DNA from 4 places in the Mesorhizobium sp. WSM4310 genome. Region 2 is predicted to be linked to each of the others. Evidence: predicted binding sites of a transcription regulator. Region 2 holds the regulator's gene; each other region holds the start of a gene.
The links. Region 2 encodes LexA, which represses DNA repair genes until DNA is damaged. Its sites were predicted from a motif close to TGTTCNNNNTGTGTTCNG; they were not measured.
Positions count from the first base shown of each region.

Region 1: FJV80_RS26590 (ATP-dependent helicase) is a predicted target of LexA. The motif match lies at 3,577-3,594, and genes of this name have one in related genera.
Region 3: parE (DNA topoisomerase IV subunit B) is a predicted target of LexA. The motif match lies at 4,821-4,838, and genes of this name have one in related genera.
Region 4: FJV80_RS16710 (helicase-related protein) is a predicted target of LexA. The motif match lies at 3,903-3,920, and genes of this name have one in related genera.

Region 1 covers NZ_VFTA01000031.1:2,234-9,640, reverse strand. Annotated here, with positions in the region: gene FJV80_RS26610 (diaminopropionate ammonia-lyase) at 1-122, shown strand, start outside; gene FJV80_RS26605 (Zn-dependent hydrolase) at 119-1,351, shown strand; gene FJV80_RS26600 (M20 aminoacylase family protein) at 1,357-2,517, shown strand; gene FJV80_RS26595 (hypothetical protein) at 2,835-3,008, shown strand; gene FJV80_RS34690 (hypothetical protein) at 3,300-3,473, shown strand; gene FJV80_RS26590 (ATP-dependent helicase) at 3,609-5,702, shown strand; gene dapB (4-hydroxy-tetrahydrodipicolinate reductase) at 5,711-6,487, shown strand; gene FJV80_RS26580 (ABC transporter substrate-binding protein) at 6,692-7,407, shown strand, end outside.
Region 2 covers NZ_VFTA01000004.1:253,538-260,944, forward strand. Annotated here, with positions in the region: gene FJV80_RS07640 (ABC transporter ATP-binding protein) at 1-683, opposite strand, end outside; gene FJV80_RS07645 (ABC transporter substrate-binding protein) at 742-1,728, opposite strand; gene FJV80_RS07650 (GntR family transcriptional regulator) at 1,881-2,654, shown strand; gene lexA (transcriptional repressor LexA) at 3,029-3,766, shown strand; gene FJV80_RS07660 (ComEC/Rec2 family competence protein) at 3,760-6,216, opposite strand; gene gltX (glutamate--tRNA ligase) at 6,319-7,407, shown strand, end outside.
Region 3 covers NZ_VFTA01000007.1:53,095-60,501, forward strand. Annotated here, with positions in the region: gene FJV80_RS10245 (CpaF family protein) at 1-747, opposite strand, end outside; gene FJV80_RS10250 (response regulator/pilus assembly protein) at 744-1,958, opposite strand; gene FJV80_RS10255 (hypothetical protein) at 1,994-2,263, opposite strand; gene FJV80_RS10260 (type II and III secretion system protein family protein) at 2,268-3,653, opposite strand; gene cpaB (Flp pilus assembly protein CpaB) at 3,744-4,670, opposite strand; gene parE (DNA topoisomerase IV subunit B) at 4,910-6,967, shown strand; gene FJV80_RS10275 (FUSC family protein) at 7,012-7,407, shown strand, end outside.
Region 4 covers NZ_VFTA01000014.1:23,566-30,972, reverse strand. Annotated here, with positions in the region: gene FJV80_RS16715 (RNA-binding S4 domain-containing protein) at 1-279, opposite strand, end outside; gene FJV80_RS16710 (helicase-related protein) at 295-3,735, opposite strand; gene phbB (acetoacetyl-CoA reductase) at 4,446-5,171, opposite strand; gene FJV80_RS16700 (acetyl-CoA C-acetyltransferase) at 5,262-6,446, opposite strand; gene phaR (polyhydroxyalkanoate synthesis repressor PhaR) at 6,749-7,360, shown strand; gene FJV80_RS16690 (rhodanese-like domain-containing protein) at 7,384-7,407, opposite strand, start outside.

The DNA.
Region 1 (7,407 bases), on a different contig from region 2:
AATCCCGCGTGCTGGTGGTCAACACCGAAGGCGCCACCGACCCGCATCGCTATGCCGAACTGGTCGGCTTGAGCCCGGCCGAGGTGCTGGCCGGCAAGCTCGCTGCCGAGGCAACAGCATGATTGCTGTCGATGCACAGCGCCTGGTTGGCCGTATCCGCGAACTCGGCGCCGTTGGCCGCGACGGCGAGGGCAGGCTGACCCGGCTCGCGGCCTCCGACACCGACAGACAGGGCCGCGACCTCTTCCTCGGCTGGCTGCGGCAGGCCGGGCTCGATGTCGCTATCGACCGCATTGGCAACATTTTCGGCATCTGGCAAAGTGCCGGCAATGCGGGCGAAGCGCCGCTGCTCATCGGCTCGCACATCGATACAGTCATCGACGCCGGCATCTATGATGGCTGCTACGGCGTGCTTGCCGGGCTGGAGGTGATCGAGACGCTGAAGGCGTCGGGTTTCCCGCCGGCGCGCCCGCTCGCCGTCGCGGCCTTCACCAATGAGGAGGGCGTGCGCTTCTCCCCCGACATGATGGGCTCGCTGGTCCATGCCGGCGGCGTCGATGTCGAGGCGGCGCTCGCCGCTGTCGGCACCGACGGCAGCACGCTCGGGCAGGAACTCGCCCGTATCGGCTATGCGGGGGAACGCGAACCCGGCTTTCTCAAGCCGCACCTCTATGTCGAACTGCACATTGAACAGGGACCGCTCCTGGAGCGCGAAGGCATTCCGATCGGCGCGGTGGAGACCCTGCAAGGCATCTCCTGGCAGCGCATCACCCTCGATGGCGTCGCCAACCATGCCGGCACCACGCCGATGTCGATGCGCTGCGACGCCGGATATGCCGCGGCACGCGTGGTCACCTTCCTGCATGACCTTGCAGCGGCCTCCAACGCGCCGACCGTTGCCACCGTCGGCACGATGCGATTCGAGCCGAATGCCATCAACGTCATCCCATCGCGCGCCGTCTTCACCGTCGACCTGCGCGATCCCGACGAGCAGCGCCTGCAAGCACAGGAGGCGTCGCTGGCCGCCTTTCTCGAACAGCTCGCCGCCGAGGGCATCACCGTGTCGGTCGAGCGGCTGGCCCGCTTCGAGCCGGTTGTCTTCGACGGGCAGGTCGTCGAATTGATCGAGGCTGCCGCCAGGAAGCGCGGGCTTGCCTCGCGGCGAATGACCTCGGGCGCCGGCCATGACGCGCAGATGATAGCGCGCATGGCGCCGGCGGCGATGATCTTCGTGCCGAGCGCCGGAGGCATCAGCCACAGCCCGCATGAATACACCGAGGATGCCGAGCTTGTTGCCGGTGCCAACATCCTGCTTGATGTCGTCGCTGAACTCGCCGCGCTCAAGGGCTGAACAAAATGGCTGAACTCGATCCAGAAACGCTGAAGCGAGAGATGATCAATTGGCGGCGCGACCTGCACGCGCACCCCGAATTCGGCTTCGAGGAGAAACGCACTGCGGCCTTCGTCGCGGCCAAGCTGCGGGAATTCGGCCTGGACGATGTCGCCGAGGGTGTCGGCGGCACCGGCGTCGTCGGCACTTTGAAGCGCGGCACCGGCAACCGTGCCATTGCGTTGCGCGCCGACATGGATGCGCTGCGCATATCGGAGCAATCGAGCGCGCCCTACCGCTCCGGCAATCCCGGCGTCATGCACGCCTGCGGCCATGACGGCCACACCGCCATGCTGCTTGGCGCGGCAAAGCTGCTGGCGGGTGAGGGTGGTTTCGACGGCACCGTGCGCTTCATCTTCCAGCCGGCCGAGGAGTGGGGCAGGGGCGCGCTGGCCATGCTCGACGACGGCCTGATGCAGCGCTTTCCCTTCGACGAGATCTTTGGCCTGCACAACATGCCTGGCCTTCCCGTCGGGCATTTCGAGACCCGTGCCGGCCCTGTCATGTCGGCAGAGGATAATTTCGAGATCGTGCTCAGGGGGTTCGGCGGCCACGCGGCGCGGCCGCATTCGGGCAACGAAACGCTGGTCGCCGCCTGTGCGCTGGTCACCAATCTGCAGACCATCGTTTCGCGCCGCCTGAGCCCGGCCGACATAGCGGTGGTTTCGGTGACCGAACTGATCACCGATGGCACCCGCAATGCGCTGCCTGGTCTTGCCCGCATCCTCGGCGATACGCGCAGTTTTCGCCCCGAGGTCAGCGCGGCGATCGAACGCCAGATGCGCACCATCGCCGAGGGCACCGCGGCCGCCTACAACATTGCCGCCGAGGTCAACTACACCAGAGAATTCGTGCCTTTGCACAATGATGCCGAACTGGTCGAGGCGGCCTTCGCCGCTGCCAAGAAAGTCTTCGATCCCGGCAATGTCGCGGTTGCCCGCGAGCCGATGACGGCGTCGGAGGATTTTGCCCGATTCCTCGATCACGTGCCGGGCTGCTTCGTGTTCCTCGGCAATGGCGAGGCCTCGGCGCCGCTCCACAATTCCAGCTATGACTTCAATGATGACGGGCTGGTCTTCGGCGCCAGTTTTCATGCCGCCATCGCCAGGCAACGGCTCGGAATTTGACCGGCCGCAGCCCCCCTTCGGCACGCCTTTGCCGGTGGAAAACGCCTGGAAAAGGCCGAAATCCGCTACCCCACATGACGCAGCGGCAAGACTCAGCTAGGCTGTGTGGTGCGGCGGACCTGATTTATCCGCTTGGCCGGCGCCTTCTCCTCCCAAGCGGCGCCGGCCTTCTTCCCGTGCCGACCGCCTGGTAAATTAGCATTCATTAAATTTAGAATATTCGCACTTGCAGGGCGTTAGCGTCTTTCTGGCATGGAAGACGCTGGTCCTTGGCTGTTGCGGGAAGGCCAATGCGCGGGCGGAACTGGATAAGGGCGTTGCGTCAGGACGAGGCGCGGCAGGTGCGTGCGCGCATCGCCGAACTCGAAAGAAACCTTACAATGGCATTCCCGGCCCGAGGCCGTCAGCTGCAACAGGACGCCGGGCACGAATTGCGCAATGCCAAGTTCCGCCTCGAGCGGCTCGAAGAATGCATCGCGGCAATGCAATGAGGTTTCGACGGGTCCTCAGTGCACTGGATCATCTCAGTTGCCCAACACTCTCCGTGTTCATGACAGGATTGCTGGCATAGGAGCTTTGTTCGGCACCAGGAGCCTTGGTCGGTGGCAATTTGTTGTCGCAGGCCGAGACAGCCAAAGCGACCAGGACAAGGGCTAATCCTAGCTTCTTCATCGCTATCGCCTCCTTGCTTTCAACGACCCGCCATCGGTTTGGTTGCGAACTTGGCGCGATGGAACAAACCGTCATGTTTCCGGTTGACCCTCATCAGAGGAGACCGCGGCATGATCCGTTTGCTTCTGGCAGGTACTTTTGCCTTTCTCGCATACCGCCTCGCGCGCAAGATGATCGATGACGTGCCCGGCGACATCGATCCCCTGTTGCTGCCCGCGCCGAGAAGTGACCGCGAAGCTCTGCGCCGCCAATCGGCGGCCATGGGTGTCGATCCCCGGCGGTAGAGCAATTCCAGGAAAAGTGTGAAGCGGTTTTCCCTGGAAAAGCGTAGCGCTTTCCCTTGAGAGTTGCGCCAAGACCAAGGGGCCGTCGCAAAGCTTCTATGTTGCGAACAAAGCGGAAACGATGCTTGATGGGCGATGAACCTCGCCGCTCATGATTCGACCTTTGTGGAATCGACTGCCCAGCCCGCCTATCTCGCGCGGCTGAACGATGCCCAGCGCCAGGCCGTCGAGCATGGTGACGGCAAGATCGCCGGGCCGTTGCTGGTCATTGCCGGCGCCGGCTCGGGCAAGACCAACACGCTGGCGCATCGCGTCGCTCATCTCATCGTCAGGGGTGCCGACCCGCGCCGTATCTTGCTGATGACCTTTTCGCGGCGCGCCGCATCCGAAATGGCGAAACGTGTCGAACGTATTGCCGGCGAGGTGCTCGGCCGCGACGCCGCGGTGATCACCGATGCGCTGACCTGGGCCGGCACTTTTCACGGCATCGGCGCCCGGCTGTTGCGCGACTATGCGCTGGAGATCGGCCTCGACCCGGCCTTCACCATCCATGATCGCGAGGATTCCGCCGACCTGATGAATCTGGTGCGCCACGAACTCGGCTTCTCGAAAACGGAAGCGCGCTTTCCGACCAAGGGCACCTGCCTTGCCATCTATTCGCGCGCCGTCAACGCGCAGGCGCCGCTCGGCGAAGTGCTGGGGTCGGCCTTCCCCTGGTGCGCCGGCTGGGCCGAGCAGTTGAAGCAGTTGTTCGCCGGCTATGTCGAGGCCAAGCAGGCGCAGAACGTGCTCGACTATGACGATCTGCTGCTCTACTGGGCGCAGATGGCGGCCGAGCCGGACATAGCGGCGCATCTGGGCGGGCGTTTCGACCATGTTCTGGTCGACGAATACCAGGACACCAACCGCCTGCAGGCTTCGATCCTGATGGCACTGAAACCCGACGGCGCCGGGCTGACGGTGGTCGGAGACGATGCGCAGTCGATCTATTCGTTCCGCGCCGCCGAGGTGCGCAACATCCTCGATTTTCCAAAACAGTTCGCGCAGGCCGCCGATGTGGTGATGCTGGAGCGCAATTACCGCTCGACGGAAACCATTCTGGCCGCCGCCAATGCGGTGATCGGCGAGGCCTCGGAGCGCTTCACCAAGAACCTTTGGTCGGAGCGCAAATCATCAGACAAGCCAAGGCTGGTCAGCGTCCGCGACGAGGTCGAGCAGGCCAACTTCGTCTGCGATACCATCCTCGCCGAGCGCGAGGCCGGTACGGCACTGAAATCGCAGGCGGTGCTGTTTCGCGCCTCGCACCACAGCGGGCCGCTGGAGATCGAGCTGACGCGGCGCAACATTCCCTTCGTCAAGTTCGGTGGCCTGAAATTCCTCGATGCCGCCCATGTCAAGGATGTGCTGGCTGTGCTGCGCTTTGCCGAAAACCCGCGTGACCGCGTCGCCGGCTTTCGCGTTCTGCAGCTGATGCCGGGTATCGGCCCTTCGGCTGCCGCGCAGATCGTCGAGACGATGACGACAGCGCTGGATGAAGCGATGGGCTTGGCCGGATGGCGGCCGCCGCAGCGCGCGGCGGACGACTGGCCCGGTTTCGTCTCGCTCTATTCCGGCCTGCGGGCCGGCGCCAAATGGCCAGCCGATCTCGAACAGGTCAGGCTCTGGTACGAACCACATCTGGAACGCATCCATGAGGATGCCATCACACGCCGCGCCGACCTGTTGCAACTCGAGCAGATCGGCTCGGGCTACGCCTCGCGCGAGCGCTTCCTGACCGAGCTCACGCTCGATCCGCCTGATGCAACCAGCGACCAGGCTGGACCGCCGCATCGTGACGAGGACTATCTGATCCTTTCGACCATCCACTCGGCCAAGGGCCAGGAGTGGAAGAACGTCTTCGTGCTCAACACCGTCGATGGCTGCATCCCGGCCGATCTCGGCGTCGGCACCAAGGAAGATATCGAGGAGGAGCGCCGGCTGCTCTATGTGGCGATGACGCGGGCCAAGGACAGCCTCAACCTCGTCATGCCGCAGCGCTTCTTTCCCCATGGCCAGGCCGCGCGCGGCGATCGCCATCTCTATGCCTCGCGCACGCGCTTTATCCCGGCCTCGATTCTCGCCGCGTTCCAGCAGATGTCGTGGCCGGGCGCACAGGCGGCACAGGGCAGGGCGCCCCGGCCGGACGTGCGCGTCGATATCGGCGCGCGCATGCGCGGCATGTGGAAATAGCTGAAACCATGGTGCAGCCGTCGATCAGGATCGCCATCGCCGGGGCGCGGGGCCGCATGGGGCGGCAGATGGCCGAGGCCGTTCTGGCCGATCCGCGGCTGGCGCTTGCCGCCCGCTTCCATCGCCCGGGCAGTGTCGGCGACCGGCTGGTGAGCCGCGACGAGGCGCTCGCCGTGGCCGATGTGGTGATCGATTTCACCACGCCGGCGGGCTCCGCCGATCTGGCGAGGGTTTGCGCAAACCGGGGCGGCCCCGCTTTGGTGATCGGCTCGACCGGTTTCGATGCCGCCGAACTGGCTGATATAGCCGATGCCGCGAAAGCGGTTCCCATCGTCCGCTCCGGCAGTTTTTCGCTCGGGCTCAACATGCTGGTCGGGTTGGTCGAGCGGGCGGCGAGAGCGCTCGCCCCCGAAGATTGGGACGCCGAGATCTTCGAGGCGCATCATCGCCACAAGATTGATGCGCCGTCGGGCACCGCGCTGATGCTGGGACAAGCCGTCGCCGGTGGACGCGGCGTCGAACTGGACGCGGTCGCAAGGCGCGCCCGCGACGGCGTCACCGGCGCGCGGCCGGCCGGCGAGATCGGTTTTGCGGTGGCTCGCGGCGGCAGCATCGTCGGCGAACACAGCGTCACCTTCTGTGCCGAAGGCGAGCTTGTTACCGTGTCGCACGCTGCCGGCGACCGCATCATGTTCGCTCGTGGCGCCATCGCCGCGGCACTTTGGCTGCCGGGACGCAAGCCCGGCGAATACGATATGCGCGACGTGCTGGGATTTAATCGCTGAACTTGGCACGGCGTGCATTTTCACGCCGCCGCTATTGTCCGCCGGCCGCGGCTTGCCGATCCGCAAGCCTTGCCGTCATTTTCGGCTTTACCCTGAAAGCTGGATGAAAGGTTGGTGCCATAACTCTTGTCCGGCGCCCCCATATTGTCGCGCAAAAGCGATGGGAGAGAGAGGGGCGCGGGAAACGAACAAAGGGAAGAGGCCATGTCGCTCGCGCGAATTCTGCTCGATTCAGCCGCCACAACCGCACTCGTCGCCACCATGGCCTTGTCAGCGCCGTCCGTACACGCTGCCGACAAAGTTTCCATCATGGTCGGCGGCTACGAGAAGCAGATTTACCTGCCAGCCAAACTGACCGAAGCACTCGGTTACTTCAAGGACGAGGGTCTCGACGTCGAGTTGCTGAATGAGCCGGCCGGGGTCGACGCCGAAAACGAGATGCTTGCCGGTGCCGTGCAAGGAGTTGTCGGCTTTTATGATCACTGCATCGATCTGCAGGCCAAGGGCAAATTCGTCGAATCCATCGTCCAGTTCAGCCAGGCGCCGGGCGAGGTCGAGCTCGTTTCGACCAAGCATCCCGAGATCAAGTCGCCCGCCGACTTCAAGGGCATGAGCCTGGGCGTGACCGGTCTAGGCTCATCGACGAATTTTCTTACGGAATATCTTGCCGTCAAGAACGGTTTGAAGCTCGGCGAATTCACCTCGGTTCCGGTCGGCGCCGGCAACACCTTCATTGCCGCCATGCAGCAGGACAAGATCCAGGCGGGCATGACGACCGAGCCGACGATCACGCGGCTGCTGAAGACAGGCGAAGCGTCCGTTCTCATCGACATGCGCACGATAGAAGGTACCAAGGCTGCTCTCGGCGGCACCTACCCGGCCGCCTCACTCTATATGCAGACAGATTGGGTCGAAGCGCA
Region 2 (7,407 bases):
AGGACCCGGCCCGCATCGAGCATGATCACCCGGCTGCCATAGTCGACGGCGTGCTGCATGTTGTGGGTAACCATCAGCGTGGTCAGTTTCAGCGCGTTGACGGCGCGCACCGTCGCCTGCATGACGATCTCGGCAGTGCGCGGGTCGAGTGCCGCGGTATGCTCGTCGAGCAGCAGCAGGTCCGGCGATCCGCCGACAGCCATGATCAGCGACAGCGACTGACGCTGCCCGCCCGAGAGTAGGTCGACACGGGTGTCGAGACGATTTTCAAGGCCGAGGCCCAATATCGACAGGCGCTCCTTGTAGGACGCGAGCCTCGCGGCGTTCAGCCCTTGTCGCAGCGTGCGTTTTCGGCTGCGCAGATCGGCCAGCAGCATGTTCTCCGCCACGGTCATGCTGGCGGCGGTGCCGCGCATCGGATCCTGGAAGACGCGCGCCAATCGCGTGGCGCGCTTGTGCACCGGCATGGCCGTCACGTCCGCGCCGTTGATCAGGATCTTGCCGGAATCCAGGACAAGAGCTCCGGAAATGGCGTTGAGCATGCTGCTCTTGCCGGCCCCGTTGGAGCCGATGACGATGCCGAAATCGCCGGTGGCCAATGACAGGCTGAGGCCGTCCAGCGCGACCTTCTCGTCGGCCTGCCCCTTGTAGAATACTTTGCGCGCGGATCGGATATCGAGCATCGTTCCTCCCTGGCCTGATGGGCGACGGCGACGGCGCCGTCGCCCGTCCAGCCCGATATCAGTCGACGATGCAGCCGCAATCGGCCATCGAAGCCGGTATCTCGATGCCGAACGCGGCCATCGCCTTGCGGGAAATCGTTGCCATATGGTCCTTATAGGCCGGACGCGACGGCGCGATCGTCTTGGGATCCTTGCCCTTGAGAATCTCGGCCGCGATGTTGCCGGCATTCATGCCGACCTGCGTGTAATTGACCGCCAAGCTCGCCGGCACGGTACCGTTGCGGACCGCGCTGTCATCGGAGTTGACGACCGGGATTCCCGCCTGGCGCGCGGCCGCGGAGACGGCGGCGATCGCCGGCTGGATCAGGTTCGAGGCCGGACCGTAGATCACGTCGGCCTTGCCGGCGAGCGAAGCGATGCGTTGCTGGATGTCATTGACGTTGTCGATGCCGACTTCGACGACCTCAAAGCCGGCGGCGGGTGCCGCCGCTTTGATCTTTTCGATCAGGGCAACGTCATTGGCCTCGCCCGGATTGTAGGGCACCCCGAAGCGCTTGGCGTTCGGCAGCAGCTTCTTGGTGAAGGCCATCACCGCGGCGACATCCTGCAGATCGCTGGCGCCGGTCATGCCTTCGTCTCCGGCTTCCCACGACGGCACCAGCTTGGCCGCCACCGGATCGGTGACCGCGGCGAAGACGATCGGAATCCCAGAACCGGCGAGCGCCTTCTTGGCGATCTGCGAGACCGGCGTGGTGATGGTGTAGATCAGCTTGGGCTGCTCCGCCTGCAGCTTGGCGATCATCTGCGGCACCAGAGATGCATCGAAGTTGGTATGGCTTTCGGTGTAGACGACGTCCTTGCCCTCGACAAAGCCGTTGTCCGTCAGTGCCTTCTTGAAGCCCGCTATGGCGGCATTGAGCTGCGGATGCTCGCCGAAATTGGCGATGCCGATGCGTATCTGATCGGCCGCGGCGCTGCCGACGCTGACCATCAACGCGCCTGCCAGGGCCAATCCCGACAGCCAAGCGGATTTCGACTTCAACATCATTTCCTCCCAGATTTGATCAGCGCCGCTCTCAAGGACGGCAACTGCGGCGATCATGGTCAGTCCCTCGCCGCGTGTCAACATTATATATAATTCTTGCCATACTTCCCCTTCATATATAATTTTCACAGGCTGATGATGGACCGACCGCGATGCAGGATCAGAACAATTCCACGAAGACCGAAGCGGCCTATCAGCTGCTGCGGCGCGATATCCTGACCACCCGCCTCATGCCGGGGGCGCCGCTCAAGCTGAGCGCGCTGCGCGGCACATACGGCGTCGGCTGGACGCCGCTGCGTGAAGCGTTGTCCCGACTTGAAGCCGAACGCCTGGTCACTGCCATCAGCAATCGCGGCTTTGCCGTCGCTCCCGTGTCGCGCGCTGAGCTCGAGGACCTGGCGCGCGCAAGGATGGTTGTCGAAATGCCGCTGTTCCTGGAATCGATCGCGAACGGCGGCAGGGAATGGGAGGATGCGGTCGTCACCGCTCATTACCGGCTCTCCCGCTGCAAAACCGCGGTCGATGACCCTTCCGATGCGGCCGTCGACAAATGGGACGAGAGCCACGAGGCCTTCCATGCGGCGCTGCTGAGCGCGGCGACGTCAAACTGGCTGTTGCGCTTCCGCTCGACGATCGCCGATCAGCTGCGTCGGCATCATCGGTTTCTCGGCCTGGCGCCGACTTTGCGGGCGGCGGCCGGCCTGAAGGACGGCTACGGCGAGGCAATGGACGCGCTGCGCGAGGCGATCGCCATCGAGCATCACACCGCGATCATGGAAGCGGCGCTCGATCGGGATGTAGAGCGGGCAAAGGCGCTGATGACGGCGCATATCGGCTACACGCTGCATGTCTATGTCCACAGCGAAGACAACGGCGCCAACACTTACACCGCGCGCGCCGGCAGCCTGAAAGCGGTTTCCGGATGATGCTTCCGCGGCGTCCGGATCCACGTGGCCGTGCCGGCCTGAACTCACGATCGTTGGCGTTTTGGTTTCGTTTCGTTCTGCCGGAATGGGTCGATACGCCGCTCAAATCCGCCCCGCAGACGCCTCCCAAACACCTGATGCCAAACCGCGTTCAGGGCTAGGCCACAGGCCATTAACCGAAACGATTTCAATGCGCGTACCGGCAGGGAAATCATTGATCGCGACCCTCTGCCCCGGTCAAAAAATTTCAGACGCGTTAACAAATTCATTAAACTTTAAACAGTTGCGGAACACAACTGGAACAGATAGTGTTTGTTCTGGGTTTGTTTTTCGATTCTGATTCAATCCGTCGTTCAACGCCTTGGGGGGCCGCCATGCTGACACGCAAGCAACATGAACTGCTGATGTTCATTCATGAACGGCTCAAGGAAAGCGGCATTCCGCCGTCCTTCGACGAAATGAAGGAAGCGCTCGATCTCGCCTCCAAGTCGGGCATCCATCGCCTGATCACGGCACTGGAGGAACGCGGCTTCATCCGCCGGCTGCCCAACCGGGCGCGGGCACTGGAAGTGCTGCGGCTGCCGGATTCGATCGCGCCCGGCCTTAACGCGGCAAAGAAATTCTCGCCAAGCGTCATCCAGGGCAGCCTCGGCCAGGGCGGTCTTGGCCGCCAGATCAAGCCGGCGCAGTCGCGTTTGCCTGCGGCCGGCAATGATGACGAAGCGGTTTCCGCCGTGTCGATCCCAGTGATGGGCCGCATCGCCGCCGGTGTGCCGATCGATGCCATCCAGCACCAGACGCATTCGATCTCGGTGCCGCCGGACATGATCATGGGTGGCGAGCACTATGCGCTGGAGGTCAAGGGCGACTCGATGATCGACGCCGGCATCTTCGACGGCGACACGGTCATCATCCGCAATGCCGACACGGCGAGCCCGGGCGAGATCGTCGTGGCGCTGGTCGACGAGGAGGAAGCAACCCTGAAACGGTTCCGCCGCAAGGGCGCCTCGATCGCCCTTGAAGCCGCCAACCCGGCCTACGAGACGCGCATTTTCGGGCCAGACAGGGTCAAGGTGCAGGGCAAGCTTGTCGGGCTGATCCGGCGTTACTGAGCAGGAGCGGCCGTCTTTTCGGGTTTTTGATAGGGCGCCAGCCCCCTCGCCTCACGCGAAAATTTTCGCTGCTCGTGCCAAGGCCGATACGGCCCGTCCACCGCGAAGCTGACGGTTGGCGGGCCAGTTGCCGATTGGCGGTCGAAGAACACGGCGGCACTGCCTTTGCGGGCAAGTTGCCGTTTGGTGACGACAAGAACCAGCGGATTGTGGCAGGCATCATAGCCCGTCGCGTCATTGACGACGATCAGGTCGGCGAAACCGCAAGCTTTCCAGGTATCCTTGCGGTCTTCGACATGCGCGATGATCGCACCCGACGGGTGCCGTGCAAGACAGACGCCATCCGTGCAGTAGAACGGTGCTCCCGGCGGCAGATTGACGGCATCGGCAATGTCGAATTGCCCGTCCGCCCTGTCGAACATCTCCGGCACGACGATGGTTTCGGACACCAGCGCGCGTTTCCAATTGTCGACGGTGAACTCGTTCGGGCGAGCCCGGCTGACCGCGAGTTCTCCACCGCCGATCGGCAGCGCCACCAACCGCGCATCTTCGGAAATCAGCACATCCGGGGTGCGCGTATCCGATACTGTCAGCAGGCCGGCAAGCGCGAATGGCACTGCCGCGAGCCGCAGCCAGGTCGTCGCCATCGTCGCGATGACCAGGGCGATGGTCACCAGCAGCACGGATCGCTGCGAAATCAGCCCGACCGCATCGACCGGGGAGCGTTCCGATATCCACGCCGATATGGCGATCATTGCGGTCAGGCCCTTGCCCATCACGTAAAGGAAGGGGCCGTCGGCACCAAAGGGCATCGCAAGAGAACTGAGAACAGCGAAAGGCATGACTATCAGTGACACGATCGGCATGACGGCCAGATTGGCGAACAGGCTGAGCGGCGACACACGCTGGAAATGCCAGATGGCAAACAGCGCCGTGGCGCAGCCGGCGATGATGGAGGTCATCGCCAGCCCGCCCGTCGCCAGCAGGAATTTTCGCGTGAGAAAACCCGGCAAAGTTCGCTTTGGCGGTGGCGGTCTTGCTTTTCCCGCATGGTGATCCGCCCAGCCGGCATAGGCGCCGACCAGCGCGGCGGTCGCGGCGAACGACATCTGGAAGCTTGGGCCGACAACCTCATGCGGCGACACCACAATGACGGCGATCGCCGAGATGGCGAGGTTGCGCATGGTCAGTGCCGCGCGATCGAACAGGACGGCAACAAGCATCACCGCCAGCATGATGAAGCTGCGTTCGGCGGCAACGACGACACCGGAAATGACGAGATAGGCGGCGATCGAGAACAGGGCGGCGGCGGCCGCATATTTCTTCACCGGCCGACGCGCGGAAAAGTCCGGAAACAGCGCGAAGGCACCGCGCAGCAGCCCCATGATGGTGCCGGCGACCAGCGCCATATGCAGCCCGGAAATGGAGATGATGTGATAGATGCCGGTGCGCCGCATCGCCTCGTTGATTTCATCGGGAATGCCGGCCCGCACACCGACGATCAGCGCCGCCGCGATCTCACCCTCGGCACCGCCAACCCTGGCCCTGATGTGGTCGGCAATGGCTTCACGAGCATTTTCTATCCCCGAGAAAAGGCGGGCCGTGAGCGGCACCTCGTCGTCCGTGGCTGAGACAAGCTTTGGATTGCCGAGAAAGAAGCCGCTGCCGCCAATACCGGCGAAATAGCTGTCGAAGGAGAAATCGTAGCTGTCCGGCCGCACCGGGCCGGTCGGCGGCAACAGTTTAGCGTAGCCGGTGACCATGGAGCCGGCGGTCATTTCCGCCGGGATATCTCGCGCCGAAAGCCTGACCCTTTCCGGCGCATAACGCAGTTTCGGCCGTGCGGTCGACGTCACGTCGATGGTCAGCCGGATGCGGCCGGTCTCCATCCGGTCGAGCGAAACGACGCGGCCGGTCACTTGCGTCGAGATTTCCGAACCCAGCATCTGGGTGCCCGCCCGCCATGTCTCGACCTTGGCGACAAGCAGGCCAAGCGCGCACAACAATGCCGCCATGAAGCCCAGATGGGTTTTCGGCCAGGAGCGCGAAACAAGCGCACAGACCGCCATCAGCACGACGACCGCGACAGGCTTTGCAAAATCAGGCTCCGCCGCGAGCGAATAATAGCCGATCGCTCCAGCGGCCAGACAAACCGGCACCAGCAGGAAGGCGATGCCCCGGTCAAGCTCGAGCTCCGCTGCCGTCGCCGCACCATGGCGCAGGCGAGGCCAGGAAACCCGGGCGAGTCGCCGCCGGACACGCACAATCCGGCCTGAAGCAGGCGGCGGAAGTGTCGCCGGCATATCCGCCTGCGGCGGTTGACGATCGGAGCCCGGCACCAGAGGCGATAGCGGCTGCGAGACTGGCGGCGGAATCGCAAACAGGGACCGTTCGCTGACGCCAACACCAGCGTCCTCGCCCTGTTCCGAGCCCCGGCCTCGTCCAGCCATCGGGTCTGCCCCTTGCACCGCTGACGCCCTATGCTACATGAACGCGCGACGCGCGAAAGTCCGCGCAGCCGCACCCCGCTTCAGATGGTTTCCGAGAGTTTCATGTCCGACAAGGTCGTCACCCGTTTTGCCCCCTCGCCCACCGGCTATCTGCACATCGGCGGCGCGCGCACGGCGCTGTTCAACTGGCTCTATGCCAAACACACCGGCGGCACGATGCTGCTGCGCATCGAGGACACCGATCGCGAGCGTTCGACCGCCGCCGCGACGGCCGCCATCCTCGACGGCCTCACCTGGCTCGGCTTGACCTGGGACGGCGACGCGGTCTCGCAATTCGAGCGCGCGCCGCGCCACCGCGAGGTCGCCGAAGAACTCGTTCGCATGGGCAAGGCCTATTACAGCTACGAAACGCCGGCCGAGCTCGAAGCCATGCGCGAGGCAGCACGGGCCAAGGGCCTGCCGCCCCGCTACAACGGCCAGTGGCGCGACCGCGCCCCCTCGGAGGCGCCTGCGGGCGTCAAGGGCGCCATCCGCATCAAGGCGCCGACCGAAGGTGAGACGATCGTCCATGACCGCGTCCAGGGCGAGGTGCGCTTCCCCAACAAGGATCTCGACGACTTCATCATCCTGCGTTCGGACGGCAACCCGACCTATATGCATGCCGTCGTCGTCGACGATCATGACATGGGTGTCACGCACATCATCCGCGGCGACGACCACCTGACCAATGCCGCCCGCCAGACCGTGATCTACAACGCCATGGGCTGGGACGTGCCGTCTATGTCGCACATCCCGCTGATCCATGGCGCCGATGGCGCCAAGCTGTCGAAGCGCCATGGCGCGCTCGGCGTCGAAGCCTATCGGGCCATGGGCTACCTGCCGGAGGCACTGCTCAACTATCTGGCGCGACTGGGCTGGAGTCATGGCGATGACGAGATCATGTCGATCAAGGACATGATCTCCTGGTTCGATATCGGCGACGTCAACAAGGGCGCTGCCCGCTTCGATTTCGCCAAGCTGGAAGCCATCAACGGCGCGCATATGCGGCGCATGGCCGACGCGGAGCTGTTGGACATCTTCATCGCCACCCTGCCCTATCTCGAGGGCGGCCCGGCGATGGCCGCGCGCCTCAACGAACACAACAAGGCGCAGTTGCTGGCGGCGCTTCCGGGCCTGAAGGAGCGCGCCAAG
Region 3 (7,407 bases), on a different contig from region 2:
GATCGTCGTCTTGCGGGCGTGGACGGCCGCCGCCAGCACCTCGGCCATGTTCTGGGTGATGGCGCCGAATTCGACGAGCTTGTGCAGGCCGAGCTTGTTCTTGGAGAATTTGCGGATCGACACCAGCGGCCCGTCGACGCCCACCGGGCGGATGGCCGCGTTGAAGCGCGAGCCGTCCAGCATGCGGGCATCGACCATCGGCTGCGATTCGTCGACGCGGCGGCCAACCGCAGCGACGATTTTGTTAATAATTCTAAGCAGATGCGCCTCATCCTTGAACGGGATATGGACCTGCTGCAGCTTGCCCTTCTTTTCGATGAAGCAGTTCTGGTGGCCGTTGATCAGGATGTCATTGATGTCGGGATCCTTGAGCAAGGGCTCGAGCGGACCAAGGCCGACCATCTCGTCGACGATATCGTCGACCAGCGCTTCGAGTTCGGCGGTGTTGATCGCCATCCGCTCCTGGCGGGTTTTTTCCGAAACGAAATCATGCACCTGACGGCGCATCTCCTCCTTGGGCAAGCGCTCCAGCGCCACCAGGTTGATTTCCTCGAGCAGCATGCGATGAATGCGCACGCGTGCATCGAGCACCTTGTTGGCGTTCTTTGCCGGCGCGACATCGGGCTTTGCCGGCAAAGCCTTCCGGCTGGTCGGGATGACGACCGCATGATGCGCGACCGGCGTCGACTCCGCCGGGCGCTGCGGACGCGCATCGCGGTTCTGCAGGGTGGAAAAACGGCTGGTCATCCGGCCTTCCTCTTCAAGAAGCCCTTGCCGAGACCGAACAGCGACTTCGATTTGGTTCCGGTCGCGACCGCCTCCTCCGGCAGGATGATCTTCTTCAGATCGTTGACGACATTGGCATTGGGATCGATCTCGTGCAGCGGCACGCCGCGGTCGACCGCCTCGCGCACCAGCCGGTAATTGTTGGCGATGCCGCCGACGAAATGCTCGCCAAGGATCTCCTGGACATCCGCCTGCTTGATGCCGTTGTCGAACATCTTCTGCTCGAAACGGTTGACGATGACATTCGGCTTCACTTCCTTGCCGGCGGTCTCATAGACCGCCTGGATCAGCCTTTGCGTGTGGCGCAGGCACGGCACCGTCATTTCGGCGACGATATAGAGCTTGTTGGATCCAAGCAGCACGGTCTCCGTCCAGGGAAACCACGTGCGCGGCATGTCGATGACGACATTGTCGAAATAGGCCGAGACGAGGTCCAGCATGCGCACCACGACGTCGGTCTTGAACGAGCGCATCTCCGCCGGATGCGTCGGTGCGGCCAAAACGCAAAGCCCGCTGGCATGCTTGGACAGCATCACGTCGAGCAATTGCCGGTCGAGGCGTTCGGGCTGGTTTTCGATCTCGGTGATGTCGAAACGCGGCTCGAGGTCGAGATATTCGGCACAGGCGCCCTGCTGGAAATTGAGGTCGACCACGCAGGTCGAGGCGCCGCGCGTCACCGAGTGATGCAGCTGGAACGCAGTCTGCAGCGCCAGCGTCGTGGTGCCGACGCCGCCGGCGGCCGGCATGAAGGTGTAGATCTGCGACTCGGTGTTTTCCTCACGCCCCGGCCCTTGCAGGGCCCGCACCACCGAGCGCACCAGATCGGCCGTGGTGATCGGCTTGACCAGGAAGTCCGCGACCTTGAGCTGCACCAGGATGCGGACGGCGGCGGCGTTGAACTCCTGGGTGACCACGACCACCGGCGCCTTGCCCTCCAGCCGGCGCATGACGCGCTGCAGCGACTCGACCTCCTCCAGTCTCGCCGCGTCCATGTCGACGATGATGGCGCCGAAGTCCGCTTCTTGGATCTCGCCGCGCAGTTCGGTGACATTCTTTTCCACTGTCGAGAGCTGGATGATCTCGGAGGCGGCGAATGCGGTCCGCGTGTCCTGCACGAAGGTCCTGTCCGTCGATACGAGCAGGATCTTCTTGGTCTTGATGCCGTTTGCCATTTTTGTCAGCCTGTGAGCGCGATCGCCCTTTGGGGTCAGTTGCCCGTGGTCTGTTGCGAAGCCTTCGTAGCGGCGGCCTGATCCGGCGTGACCGGCACGGCGTCGCCGCGCTTGGCAGGCACGAGAAGCCTTGTGTTCTGGACGCCGTACTTCCAGGGATCGACCATCTGCATGACGGTGTTGGCGGCCTGGGCGTCGCCGGAGCCCGGCGTCACCCCTTCGGTGCGTATGTAATCGTCGCTGGTGCAGCCGCCGGCCAAGCCGGCAAGAAGCAAGGCGACACTCGATTTCAAGGCCACACGCATGGCTTCAGTCCTTCGGCAGGTCGAGGAAGTGCCCGACCGTGGTGGCGGGAGCGGTCCGTGCGGCGCTGCCATCGGCCAGTGCCAGCGCCCGGCCAGTGTCCGACGCCTTCACCTCCTCGGTGTTGTTGAGGAAATAGTCGACATTGCTGGCCGGCCGCGTGCCGTCGGTCGGCTCGACCATTTTCTTCGACGGATCGACCGGCTTGACCAGGTAGGGCGTGACGATGATGACCAGATCGGTCTCGCGCCGCTGATAGGATTTCGACGAGAACAGCGCCCCGAGCACCGGCATCTTTCCGAGGCCGGGAATGCGCGACGTGGTGATGTCGTTTTGCGACTGCAGCAGTCCGGCGATCATGAAGCTCTGGCCGTTCTTGAGATCGACCGAGGTCCTGGCGCGGCGCACGATGAATCCCGGCACCGAGATGGTGCCGATGTTGTAGGAGGACGACGCATCGATCGAGGAGACTTCCGGCGCGATGTCGAGGCTGACCAGCCCATCCTTGAGGACGGTCGGCGTAAAGTCCAAGCTGACGCCGTATTTCTTGTAGCTGACGGAGATCTTGCCGTTGTCTTCAGAGACCGGGATCGGGAATTCGCCGCCGGCCAGGAAGCTCGCCGTGTCGCCCGAGCGGGCGATCAGGTTCGGTTCGGCCAGCCGGCGGGCGAGGCCGCGCTCTTCCAAGGCCTTGATGGCGATGTCGATCGACACGCCGTTCGATAGCAGCCGGCCGATGATTTCACCGGTTCCGGCCGTCGGCACGGTTCCTGGGTCGAGCGAAACATCGCGCCCGCCGAAACCGTAGGCGAAATTGGCAGCGTATTTGGCACCCAGATCCTGCCCCGCCTGGCGGTTGATCTCGACGAAGCGTACGTTGAGCTGAACCTGCTGCGACGACGAGATGTTGACCGAGTTGATCACTTCCTCGGTGCCGGAAAAGCGCGTTGCGATCTTGTTCGCCTTTTCGGCGGCGACCGCATCATCCGCCTCGCCCGATAGCACGACACGGCCATTGGCCGAGCCGACCTTGATCTTGGCGTCCGGCACGCTGGCGCGGATGGTGCTGGCCAGTTGATCCGTGTCGAGCGTCACTTCGATGTCGACGGTGCCGACGAGCTGCTTCTTCTCGTCGAACAGCGCAATGCCGGTTGTGCCGAGATTGTTGCCGAGCACATAGAAGGATTTGTCGGTCAGCGGATTGACGTTGGCGATCTCAGGATCGCCGATGACGATCTGGTAGAAGGCGGCACTCGTCACGATCGTCTTGGGCTTGCCCTTGGCGACCTTGATCGACGCATTCTTGGTCGCCGAGACATAGACGATGTCATTGTCCGCCTTGGCCAGGCCGGGCAAGGCGAGCATTCCGCCGGCAACCAGCGCAGCAGCCATCGCCAAGGCGCGCGCAAAGCGCGATCGGTCCATCATTCGATATAGGGTACGCATCAACATTGCCCTGTCCCGTCCGGTCCCCACCGGCTTTTACTTCTGGTCCCGCTCAGGAACCTGATATTCCTCGGCCTTCGTGCCGCGCGTCACGATGACCGTCTTGAATTTCGGCTTCTCCGGCTCCTTGGTCACTGCGTCGAACAGCGAGCCGGCCGCGGCCTGAGCCTTGGCCGCCACCGATCCGCCAAAGGACGAGATGGTGGTGACGCCGTTCTTGCCGTCGCCGCCTTCGCTGGCGGAGCGCAGCGACAGCGACAGCGTGCCGACGGTGCGGGCAAGCGCCACTTTCTGCGCGCCTTCGGTCGTCACTTCGATGGTCACGGAATTCGTGATCTGCGGCGTCGTCTGGCGCTCGTCGGCACCCTGGCCGACACTCAGCACCTTGGCGTCGGCAACGACGATCTCGGAGGTGACGGTCGAACCGGCCGCGCCTTGCGCGTTTTTGGCGACTTCCTGGATTTCGCCGGCATCGCGCGTCAGCACCACATCGACGCGGTCGCCCGGCGTGACGAAGCCGCCGACACCGGCGATCTCGTCGGTGCGGATGGTCACCGCCCGCATTCCGGGCGTCAGCATGTTGGAGAGCGTGGCGCGGCCGTTCGGCCCCGACAGCTTGGTCAGCAGCACCGGTTCGTTGACCTCGATCGGCGACAGCACGATGCGATTGCCCTCGCCGAGCAATCCGTCGATGGTGGCAAAGGCGCCTTGCGGCAGCGAATCCTGCGGCCACGGGATCTCGATCAGCTTGGCGCGGTCGAGCTCCTGGCCGTAGCGCAGCGGCGCTTTCGCCACCACGATGGTCTTGAATTCGATCCTGGGCGGGGCGGGAGCGGCGATCGACGCCGTCTTCTCTTCGGCATCGGCCTTGGCCTGGCTCTTGACCCAGAAATCCGCGGCAAAGATCGAGATCGCGCCGAAAACGGCGGCGATGCCGATCATCGTTATGGCCTTGCCCCTCACGCCGAAACCCCTGATGCCCGTCGTTTCTTGTTTTGTTGGGGCTCACGCTAGGCGGGTTTGTTAAAGAAACAGGAATTTTGAAAGGCGGCATTCGACCTATTTCCGCCCGCTTGGTTATCGAATGGTTTTAGGATAAGACGGGTCAAATCCCCGAACGTAACAGGAACCTCCGTCGCTTGGCGCTGAAAAGCGTGGCAGTATCGACGGGTGATTCGCAGCACCGGACCCCTATGGCAGGCATGGACGACAATAACGATCTCTTCGGCAATATGGACAAGCAGCCGCAGCCGGTTCGGACAACGGCGCGCCCGGCCGACCCGCTTGTGCAGGCAGCAGCCAAGCGCCCGGCCGCAACCAAGGATGGCAGCGAGGGCTATAGCGCCGCCGACATCGAGGTGCTGGAAGGCCTGGAGCCGGTGCGCCGCCGGCCAGGCATGTATATTGGCGGCACCGACGACAAGGCGATGCACCATCTGTTCGCCGAGGTCATCGACAATTCGATGGATGAGGCGGTTGCCGGCCATGCCACCTTCATCGATGTCGAGCTTTCGGCCGACGGGTTTCTGACCGTTACCGACAATGGCCGCGGCATCCCGGTCGATCCGCATCCGAAATTCAAGAAGCCGGCGCTCGAAGTCATCATGACGACGCTGCATTCGGGCGGCAAGTTCGACTCCAAGGTCTATGAAACCTCCGGCGGCCTGCACGGCGTCGGCGTTTCCGTCGTAAACGCGCTGTCGGATCATCTCGAGGTCGAGGTCGCGCGTGGCCGCCAGCTCTATCGCCAACGCTTTTCGCGCGGCATTCCGGTAAGCGGCCTGGAGCAGCTTGGCGAGGTCCACAACCGGCGCGGAACGAAAATCCGCTTCCATCCTGACGAGCAGATCTTCGGCAAGGGCGCGGCCTTCGAACCGGCGCGGCTCTACCGCATGACGCGCTCGAAAGCCTATCTGTTCGGCGGCGTCGAAATCCGCTGGACCTGCGATCCCTCGCTGATCAAGGAAAAGGACCAGACGCCGGCCAAGGCGGAGTTCCATTTCCCTGGCGGCCTGAAGGACTATCTCAAGGCTTCGCTCGGCGACGACTTCCAGGTGACGCGGGAAATTTTCGCGGGAAAAAGCGAAAAGCAAGGCGGCCATGGCTCGCTCGAATGGGCGGTGACCTGGTTCGGCGGCGACGGCTTCATCAATTCCTACTGCAACACCATCCCGACCGGCGAAGGCGGCACTCACGAGGCCGGCTTCCGCAATGTGCTGACCCGAGGCTTGCGCGCCTATGCCGATCTCGTCGGCAACAAGCGCGCCTCGATCGTCACCTCGGAAGACGTCATGATCTCGGCGGCCGGCATGCTGTCCGTGTTCATCCGCGAACCCGAATTCGTCGGCCAAACCAAGGACAGGCTGGCGACGATCGAGGCAATTCGAATTGTCGAGACCGCGATCCGCGATCCGTTCGACCATTGGCTGGCCGACAATCCGCAGGAAGCCTCGAAACTGCTGGAATGGGTGATCGCGCGCGCCGACGAGCGGGTGCGCCGGCGCCAGGAAAAGGAAGTGTCGCGCAAGAGTGCGGTGCGCAAATTGCGCCTGCCGGGCAAGCTCGCCGACTGCACGCAGAACGCGGCGGCCGGTGCCGAACTGTTCATCGTCGAAGGTGATTCCGCCGGCGGCTCGGCCAAGCAGGCGCGCGACCGCGCCAGCCAGGCAGTACTGCCATTGCGCGGAAAAATCCTCAACGTGGCCAGCGCCGGCAATGACAAGCTGGCCGCCAACCAGCAGATATCGGACCTGATCCAGGCGCTCGGCTGCGGCACGCGATCAAAGTACCGCGACGAGGATTTGCGCTACGACCGCGTCATCATCATGACCGACGCCGACGTCGACGGCGCCCATATCGCTTCGCTGCTGATCACCTTCTTCTACCAGGAAATGCCCGCGCTGGTGCGTGGCGGCCATCTCTATCTGGCGGTGCCGCCGCTTTACTCGATCCGGCAAGGCGGCAAGGTCGCCTACGCCCGCGACGACGCACACAAGGACGAGCTCCTGCGCACCGAATTCACCGGGCGCGGCAAGGTCGAACTTGGCCGCTTCAAGGGCCTGGGCGAGATGATGGCCTCGCAGCTCAAGGAGACCACAATGGATCCGAGGAAGCGCACGCTTCTGCGGGTCGATGTGATCGACGCCGAGGCAGCGACGAAGGACGCAGTCGACGCTCTGATGGGCACCAAGCCGGAAGCCCGCTTCCGCTTTATCCAGGAACGTGCCGAATTCGCCGAGACGGAAGTGCTGGATATCTAGCCGCTGGCCAGTTTAGCTTGCGCTTCCGATAAGGAGACCGGCATGTGACCTGGGCGCGGCTGAAGGCCTATTTCGAGACGAGCCTGGCCGGGTTGACGCAGCCGACGCGCTCGGACTGGATTTTCGCCTTGCGCACCGTTTCGGCCGGCCTGATCGCGCTGCTCGCCGCCTATGCCCTCAAGCTCGACCACCCGCAATGGGCGATGATGACGGTGTTCATCGTCGCCCAGCCGGTCGCGGGCATGGTGCTGGCGAAGGGCTTCTACCGGTTGCTCGGCACGCTGGCCGGCGGGCTGGCGGCGATCGGCATCACCACTGTCTTCGGCACCAACCCATGGGTTCTGGTGACGGTGCTCGCCGTCTGGATCGGCATCTGCACCTTCGTTTCCTCCTTGCTGCGCAATCCCGAAGCCTATGGTGCGGCTCTTGCCGGCTACACG
Region 4 (7,407 bases), on a different contig from region 2:
CGGTGTCGGCGGCGGCGACATATCCTCATAGAGGGTGCGGGCTTCCTCCGCGGGGCCGCGCCGGACACCAGCGCCAAGCACCTTCCAGACGAAAATGCGCCGGTCGAGCGTGATGGTCAGCACGTCACCCGGCTTGACCAGATCGGAGGCCTGCGCTGCTTTGTCGCGATTGATGCGCACGCGCCCGGCGACGACGAGCTTCGCCGCGAGCGAGCGCGATTTCACCGCGCGCGAGAAGAACAGCCATTTGTCGATGCGCTGGCGGCCTTCGGCAACCATCGGACCCTACCGAGCCTACTTCTTCAACTGGTCGCGCAAGGCGGCGAGCTTGGCGAACGGCGAATCCGGATCGAAGCGCACCGGACGTTCCTCGCGCGGCTTCGGCTGGAAAGCAGGCTTTGCGCCCCCCTTGCCGCGATCGGGACCGCCCTTGCCCTCGGGCCGGCCACCCTTCCAGTCGGGTCGGCCTTCGCGACGCTCGCCCTGCGGGCGGCCGTCACGGCGCTGTTCGCCTTCACCCTGTGGTTTGGGCTTGAACTTCGAACGGTCGAAGCGCGGCTTGCCGGCGCCATCGCGACGCCCCTCATGAGCGGGACGTTCGCCGGGCGCGCCGGTGGTTTGAGCAGCGACGGCCTCGGCCGGCGCATTGCCACGGCCGCGCGCTTGTCCGTTGCGCTGGCGGTTGTTGCGGCCTTCGTGATGGCGGGGGCGCTGTTCGAAACGGCCCTGGCGCCACAGCAGGATCGGCTTGGGCACTTCGGCTTCGGCGATGGGCTCGCTGGTCTCACCCTCCCCTTCGTGGGGAGGGTTGGCGCGCGGCGCCGGAGTGGGGGGAGCGGCGGTGCCGTCGGCACCGCCTGAATCGTTGGCTTCATCGCCACCACGTGCATCGTCGGCGCTGTCACCCCCACCCGCGTCGCTGCGCGCCGCGACCCCCCCCATCGAGGGGGAGGTAAGGGCGCTATCGCTTTCGGCGACAGCAACGTCAGCAACGGCTTCCGCCACGAGCGGAACTTCTTGCGCGGCTTCTGCCGGAGCTTCTTCCGCGGCAGGCTCTGCCCTCGTTTCCGCGACGACCTCGGCCGGCGCTTCGACGGCGGCCTCGGCGGCTGCCGGCTCCGAACCCTCGACCGCCGCCTCCGCGGCCGCGTCCGTAGCGGCGGCTTCGGCTGCCTTGGCCTGCTCGGCGCGCGCGGCTTCTTCCGCCGCAAGTTTCGCGGCGGCAGCTTCCCGCGCGGCGGTGTCCTGCGCCTCGAGCCGTGCTTTGACCTCCGCCGCCGGCTTCGGCTCGGCGCGGTAGCCGAGGCCTTTGAGGATCTCTTCCATGTCGTCGGCGGTGGCACCGAGGATCGACATCATCGGCGGCGTCACCATGAAGGAATGGCCGTCATAGGCGCCGTCCGGGCGCTGGCCGAGGCCGGGCTTCCAGTTGGTTGCCGGACGGATGAGGTCCGCCAGCCGCTCCAATATGTCGACGCGCACGGCGCGGCGGCCGAGATTGCGATAGCCGGCCAGCTTGTAGAAAGCCTTGTCGAAGGCAGGATCGATGACCACGGAGGTGCGGCCGGACGCCAGCGCGTGGACGACGTCGCCGAAACCAGGCTTGTCCTTGCCGTCGTTCTTCAGCGCCCACAGCAAGGTCACCAGCCCGGCGGGGGCCGGCTTGATCAGTGCCGGCACGAAGACATGGTAGGCGCCGAAGCGCACACCGAGCCGGCGAAGGGCCGCGCGGCCCTCCTGGTCGAGCGACTTCATCTCCTCGGCGATATCGCGGCGGTTGATGAGGCCGAAATTCTCGACCAGCTGGAAAGCGATGCCTCGGCCGATGCCGGAAATCTGCTCGGCGTTCTTCAGGTCGACCAGTGGCTTCAGCAGCGTTTCGATCTGGAAGTTGACGAAGCGTTCGGCGCGCGCGGCGACCTTGTCGCGTGCCGGGCCGGTCAGCTGTTCGTCGGCCAGCAGCACGAGGCGCGGCTTCAGCGCGTCTTCGCCGGAAACCAGCGTGCCGATCGGCGCGCCGATCCAGCGCAGCGTGCCGTCCGAGCCAAGCGCCAGGTCGCCATTGGCGCAGGCGCCGAAGCGTTCGGCGCGCGCCTCGAACTCGGCGGCCAGCGCCTTTTGCGCGGCCGTGCGCACGGCCTTGGCGTCTTCGCCGCCGGCGGTCTGGTCGGCGGTGAAGCGGAACCCTTGCAACTCGCCGACATGGTGGCCTTCGACAAGGACGGTTCCGGTAGGACTGATTTCGGCTTCAGGCATGGTATTTTCTCTAAGGCGCCGCATGAGGACGGAAGTCCTGCGGTCTACGAAGCGTTTCGTCAACCGCTCATGCAGCGCATCCGACAATCTGTCTTCGATTTCGCGCGTCTTTTCCTGCCAGTGTGCCTGATCGGCCAGCCAGCCGGGCCGGTTCGACACGAATGTCCAGGTGCGGATCTGGGCAATACGGTGCGACAGCGTGTCGATGTCGCCCTCGGTGGTGTCGGCGCGGCGCACCTGCTCGGCCATGTAGTTCTCGTCGACATGGCCATGACGGGCAAGGTCCATGTAGATGGAGGCGATCAGGTCGGCGTGCTGGGCAGGCGCGATCTTCCTGTAGTCGGGCAGTGCGCAGGCTTCCCACAGCAGCGCGACGCGCTTTGCATCGGTGGCGAGCGCGCGGATGTCATCGTCGCGGGAGAGATATTCGAGCGCCTGTGCGTCGACCGCCGGCAGGGCGCGCGTCAAGCCCTCGACCGGGGCGTTGGTCTCGATCGAGCGCTTGAGCGTATCGAGGCTGCCGAAGTCGAAATGCGCGGTGCGCCACTGCAGCACCTTCACCGGATCGAAGTCGTGGCCCTCGATCTTCTTGACCAGCTCTTCGTCGAGCGGGTCGACCTGGCCAGTGACGCCGAACGTGCCGTCGCGCAGATGTCGGCCGGCGCGGCCGGCGATCTGGCCAAGCTCGGCCGCCGTCAAGTTGCGGTACTGGTAGCCGTCGAATTTACGGTTCTGGGCGAAGGCGACATGGTCGAGATCGAGATTGAGACCCATGCCGATGGCGTCGGTGGCGACGAGATAGTCGACATCGCCGGACTGGAACAGCGCCACCTGGGCGTTGCGAGTGCGCGGCGATAGCGCGCCGAGCACGACGGCGGCACCGCCCTGCTGGCGGCGGATCAGCTCGGCGATGGCGTAGACCTCGTCGGCGGAAAAGGCGACGATCGCGGTACGGCGCGGCAAGCGGGTCAGTTTCTTCGAACCGGCATAGGCCAGATGCGACAGCCGCGGCCGCGTCACCACCGAGACGCCCTTCAGCAGGCGCTGCAGGATGCCGTGCATGGTGGCGGCACCCAGCAGCAGCGTCTCCTGGCGGCCGCGCAAATGCAGGATGCGGTCGGTGAAGATGTGGCCGCGCTCGAGGTCGCCGGCGAGCTGCACCTCATCGATGGCGACGAAGGCGGCGTCCGTCTCGCGCGGCATGGCCTCGACGGTGCAGACCGAATATTTCGCGCCGGGCGGCTGGATCTTCTCCTCGCCGGTGATCAGCGCGACCTTGTGGGCGCCGACCTTTTCGCAGACGCGTGTGTAGACTTCGCGGGCCAGCAGCCTGAGCGGCAGGCCGATGACGCCGGTTTCGTGCGCCACCATGCGCTCGATGGCGAGATGGGTCTTGCCGGTGTTGGTCGGCCCAAGCACGGCGGTCACGTCGCGGCCCGACAGGATCAGCGGCTCAGTGTGTTTCGGCTGGATGTTCATCGACCTGGAAATAAGGCTTTCTGGCCTCTGGTTGTCGGGAGCGTGCCTCAACTGGCGCGTATGACAGGCGACACATAGGGATTTCGGGCGCGAAGCGAAAGCGGAATGTTCCACCGGCGGCTCGAATGCAACTCTGTCTGGCGCTAAATTGGGTGCAGCTTAACTGATGGAACGAGTCTGGAACGAATCGGCGACGAATCGGCGACTCGCTCAGATTCAGCTTTTGTTCACGGCTACATATGGATTTTGTGAGCCCGAGTCTCACCACATGCTGAATCATCGAACTGGCCCGTTTTATGCTGGCGGGCCTTGTCCTTAACTTTTGCCGGCAAATGAACGAAGCATCTCGATGGCTGTCGCTCAACATTATGAAATTGTTAATCTTTCTGAATTTGTCGTTAATGAAACACGGCTGAATCCCGGGCATTAACGTTAACTTCCGCCCAAAGCCGGAACGAATCGGCGACAAATCAGCGCCGGCGGCATTTTCCCGTTTTGTTCCGTCAATATCTTGTGTTGTGAACAGCTTATCCACCGAGGATTCACAGGCTTGCCCACAGGGTTCGCACAGGCGGCGCTGCCGCCATTAACCTTTGCGTGCCGGATTGGGGCATTGCGCCGCAGCGGGGGGCCAGGGCTCCAGGCCTCCATTGAAAACGGACCGGTTTCCCGGTCCGTTCGTCGCGGGATGTGAGCCGCCGTCAGACGTCTCAGGCGAAGTACTGGCCGCCATTGGCGGTGATGGTCGAGCCGGTGATGAAGCCGGCATCCTGCGAGGCGAGGAAGACGACGCAGCGCGCGATCTCTTCCGGCTCACCGAGGCGGCCGACCGGGATCTGCGGCAGGATGCGCTCGTTGAGCACCTTCTCGTCGATGGCCTTGACCATTTCGGTGGCGATGTAGCCGGGGCAGATGACGTTGACGGTGATGCCCGCGCGAGCACCCTCTTGGGCGAGCGCCTTCGAGAAGCCGATGTCGCCGGCCTTGGCGGCGGAATAATTGACCTGGCCGGCCTGGCCCTTCTGGCCGTTGATCGAGGAGATGGTGATGACGCGGCCGAACTTGCGCTCGCGCATGCCGTTCCACAGCGGATGCGTCATGTTGAAAACACCCGACAGGTTGGTGTCGATGACTTCTTTCCACTGGTCGCGGGTGATCTTGTGGAACATGGCATCGCGGGTGATGCCGGCGTTGTTGACCAGCACCGAGACCGGGCCGAGGTCGGCCTCGACCTGTTTGATGCCGGCGGCGCAAGCGTCATACTCGGCGACCGACCATTTGTAGACCGGAATGCCGGTCTCGGCCTTGAATTTCGCCGCCGCCTCGTCATTGCCGGCATAGTTCGCGGCAACCGAATAGCCGGCGGTCTTCAAAGCGATCGAGATCGCCGCGCCGATGCCGCGCGATCCGCCCGTGACGATTGCAACCTTGGTCATGCATTTCCCCTTTTTGATATCGCCCTGTTTTCGGGCTTGGCAGGCACTGGATATTGAACGGGCGGCTCGCGCCGCCCGGTCATCGTTTTCTCAGAGCGCTTCAACGCACATGGCGACGCCCATGCCGCCGCCGATGCACAGCGTCGCGAGGCCCTTCCTGGCGCCGCGGCGGCGCATCTCGTGGACCAGCGTGTTGAAGACGCGGGCGCCCGAGGCGCCGATCGGATGGCCGATGGCGATGGCGCCGCCATTGACGTTGACGATCGAGGGATCCCAGCCCATGCCCTTGTTGACGGCGCAGGCCTGCGCGGCAAATGCCTCGTTGGCCTCAACAAGGTCGAGATCGCCGACCGACCAGCCGGCCTTCTCCAAAGCCTTGCGCGAGGCGGGGATCGGGCCGGTGCCCATGATCGCCGGATCGACGCCGGCGGTTGCCCAGGACGCGATGCGCGCCAGCGGGGTGATGCCGCGCCTTGCGGCCTCCGCTTCGCTCATCAGCAGCGCACCGGCCGCTCCGTCATTGATGCCGGAGGCGTTGGCGGCGGTCACCGTGCCGTCCTTGTCGAAGGCCGGCTTCAGCTTGGTCATAGCGTCAAGCGTGGCGCCGTGGCGGATGTATTCGTCCTGGTCGACAATAGTGTCGCCCTTCTTGCCCTTGATGGTGAAGGCGACGATTTCGTCCTTGAATTTGCCGGCCTTCTGCGCGGCCTCGGCCTTGTTCTGCGAGGCCAGCGCGAACTGGTCCTGATCGTCCCGGGTGATCTGGAACTGGCGGGCGACGTTTTCGGCGGTGTTGCCCATGTGGTAGCCGTTGAAGGCGTCCCACAGGCCGTCCTTGATCATGGTGTCGATCATCTTGTAGTCGCCCATCTTGACGCCGGCGCGCAGGTGCTCGGCGTGCGGCGACAGCGACATCGATTCCTGTCCGCCGGCAACGATCACCTTGGCGTCGCCGGTGGCGATCTGCTGCATGCCGAGCGCGATGGCGCGCAGGCCCGAGCCGCAAACCTGGTTGAGGCCCCAGGCGGTGGTCTCCTTGGGCAGGCCGGCAATGATCGAGGCCTGGCGGGCCGGGTTCTGGCCCTGGGCCGCGGTCAGCACCTGGCCGAGGATGACCTCGTCGACCTCGGCTGCCTCGACGCCCGCGCGCGCCAAAAGCTCCTTGATGACGACAGCGCCGAGTTCATGCGCCGGCGTGGCCGCGAAAGCACCGTTGAAGGAGCCGACGGCCGTGCGCGCGGCACTGGCGACAACGATGGAATTGGCAGAGGACATTTTCTTCTCCAGACTTCGAGCTGTCGTGTTTTCAGGCATTGTTGGCAACTTTTCTTGCCCTTTCCATGACCCAAGTCAAACCGGAAATCGGCATGGCGCCCATGCACGCCAAGCAGGTCGCGCGCCGCCGCGCCGGCGGACTGGCCGCTGCTGCGCAGCATATTTCGCCTGCTATGCAGCATTATATGATCCCGCACTGCACAAACTGCTTGGAATTATGAGGCTTTTGCGCATATCCTCAAAAAGGGCGCAATCGTTACCGGCTGCTTACTCAGGCGTGCCGGTGTCCGGGGAGGATGCAGATGGCCGCAAAAGACGACCCGATCATTATCAAGAAATACGCCAATCGCCGCCTCTATAATACGGGGACGAGCACCTATGTGACGCTCGAGGATCTGGCCGACATGGTCAAGAAGGGCGAGGAGTTCACCGTCCAGGACGCCAAGACCGGCGACGACATCACGCATCCGGTGCTGACCCAGATCATTTTCGAGCTGGAGAACAAGGATGGGCAGAACATGCTGCCGATCCCGTTCCTGCGCCAACTGATCGCCTTCTACGGCGACCAGATGCAGATGATCGTGCCGAGCTTCCTTGAACAGTCGATGATCGCCTTCTCCAAGGAGCAGGAGCGCTTTCGCGAGCAGATGAAGGGCGCCATCGGCAAGTCACCGCTCGATGTGATGAAGATGGCGACGCCGATCAAGGCGCTGGAAGAGCAGACCCGCCGCAATATGGAAATGTTCCAGAACGCGATGCGGCTGTTCACGCCTTTCCCGCCTGCGGGCTCAGCGCCGGCCGCGGCCCCCGCCGAACCGGCCAGGAAGGACGCGCCGCCGGAGAAATCCGACGATCTGCAGCAGCTGAAGGACCAGATCGCGGCCATGCAGCGCAAGCTCGACACGATGTCGTGAGCCGGCCAGCCGGCAAGGCCAAGTCATGCTTGTAGAACGCCAGGCTC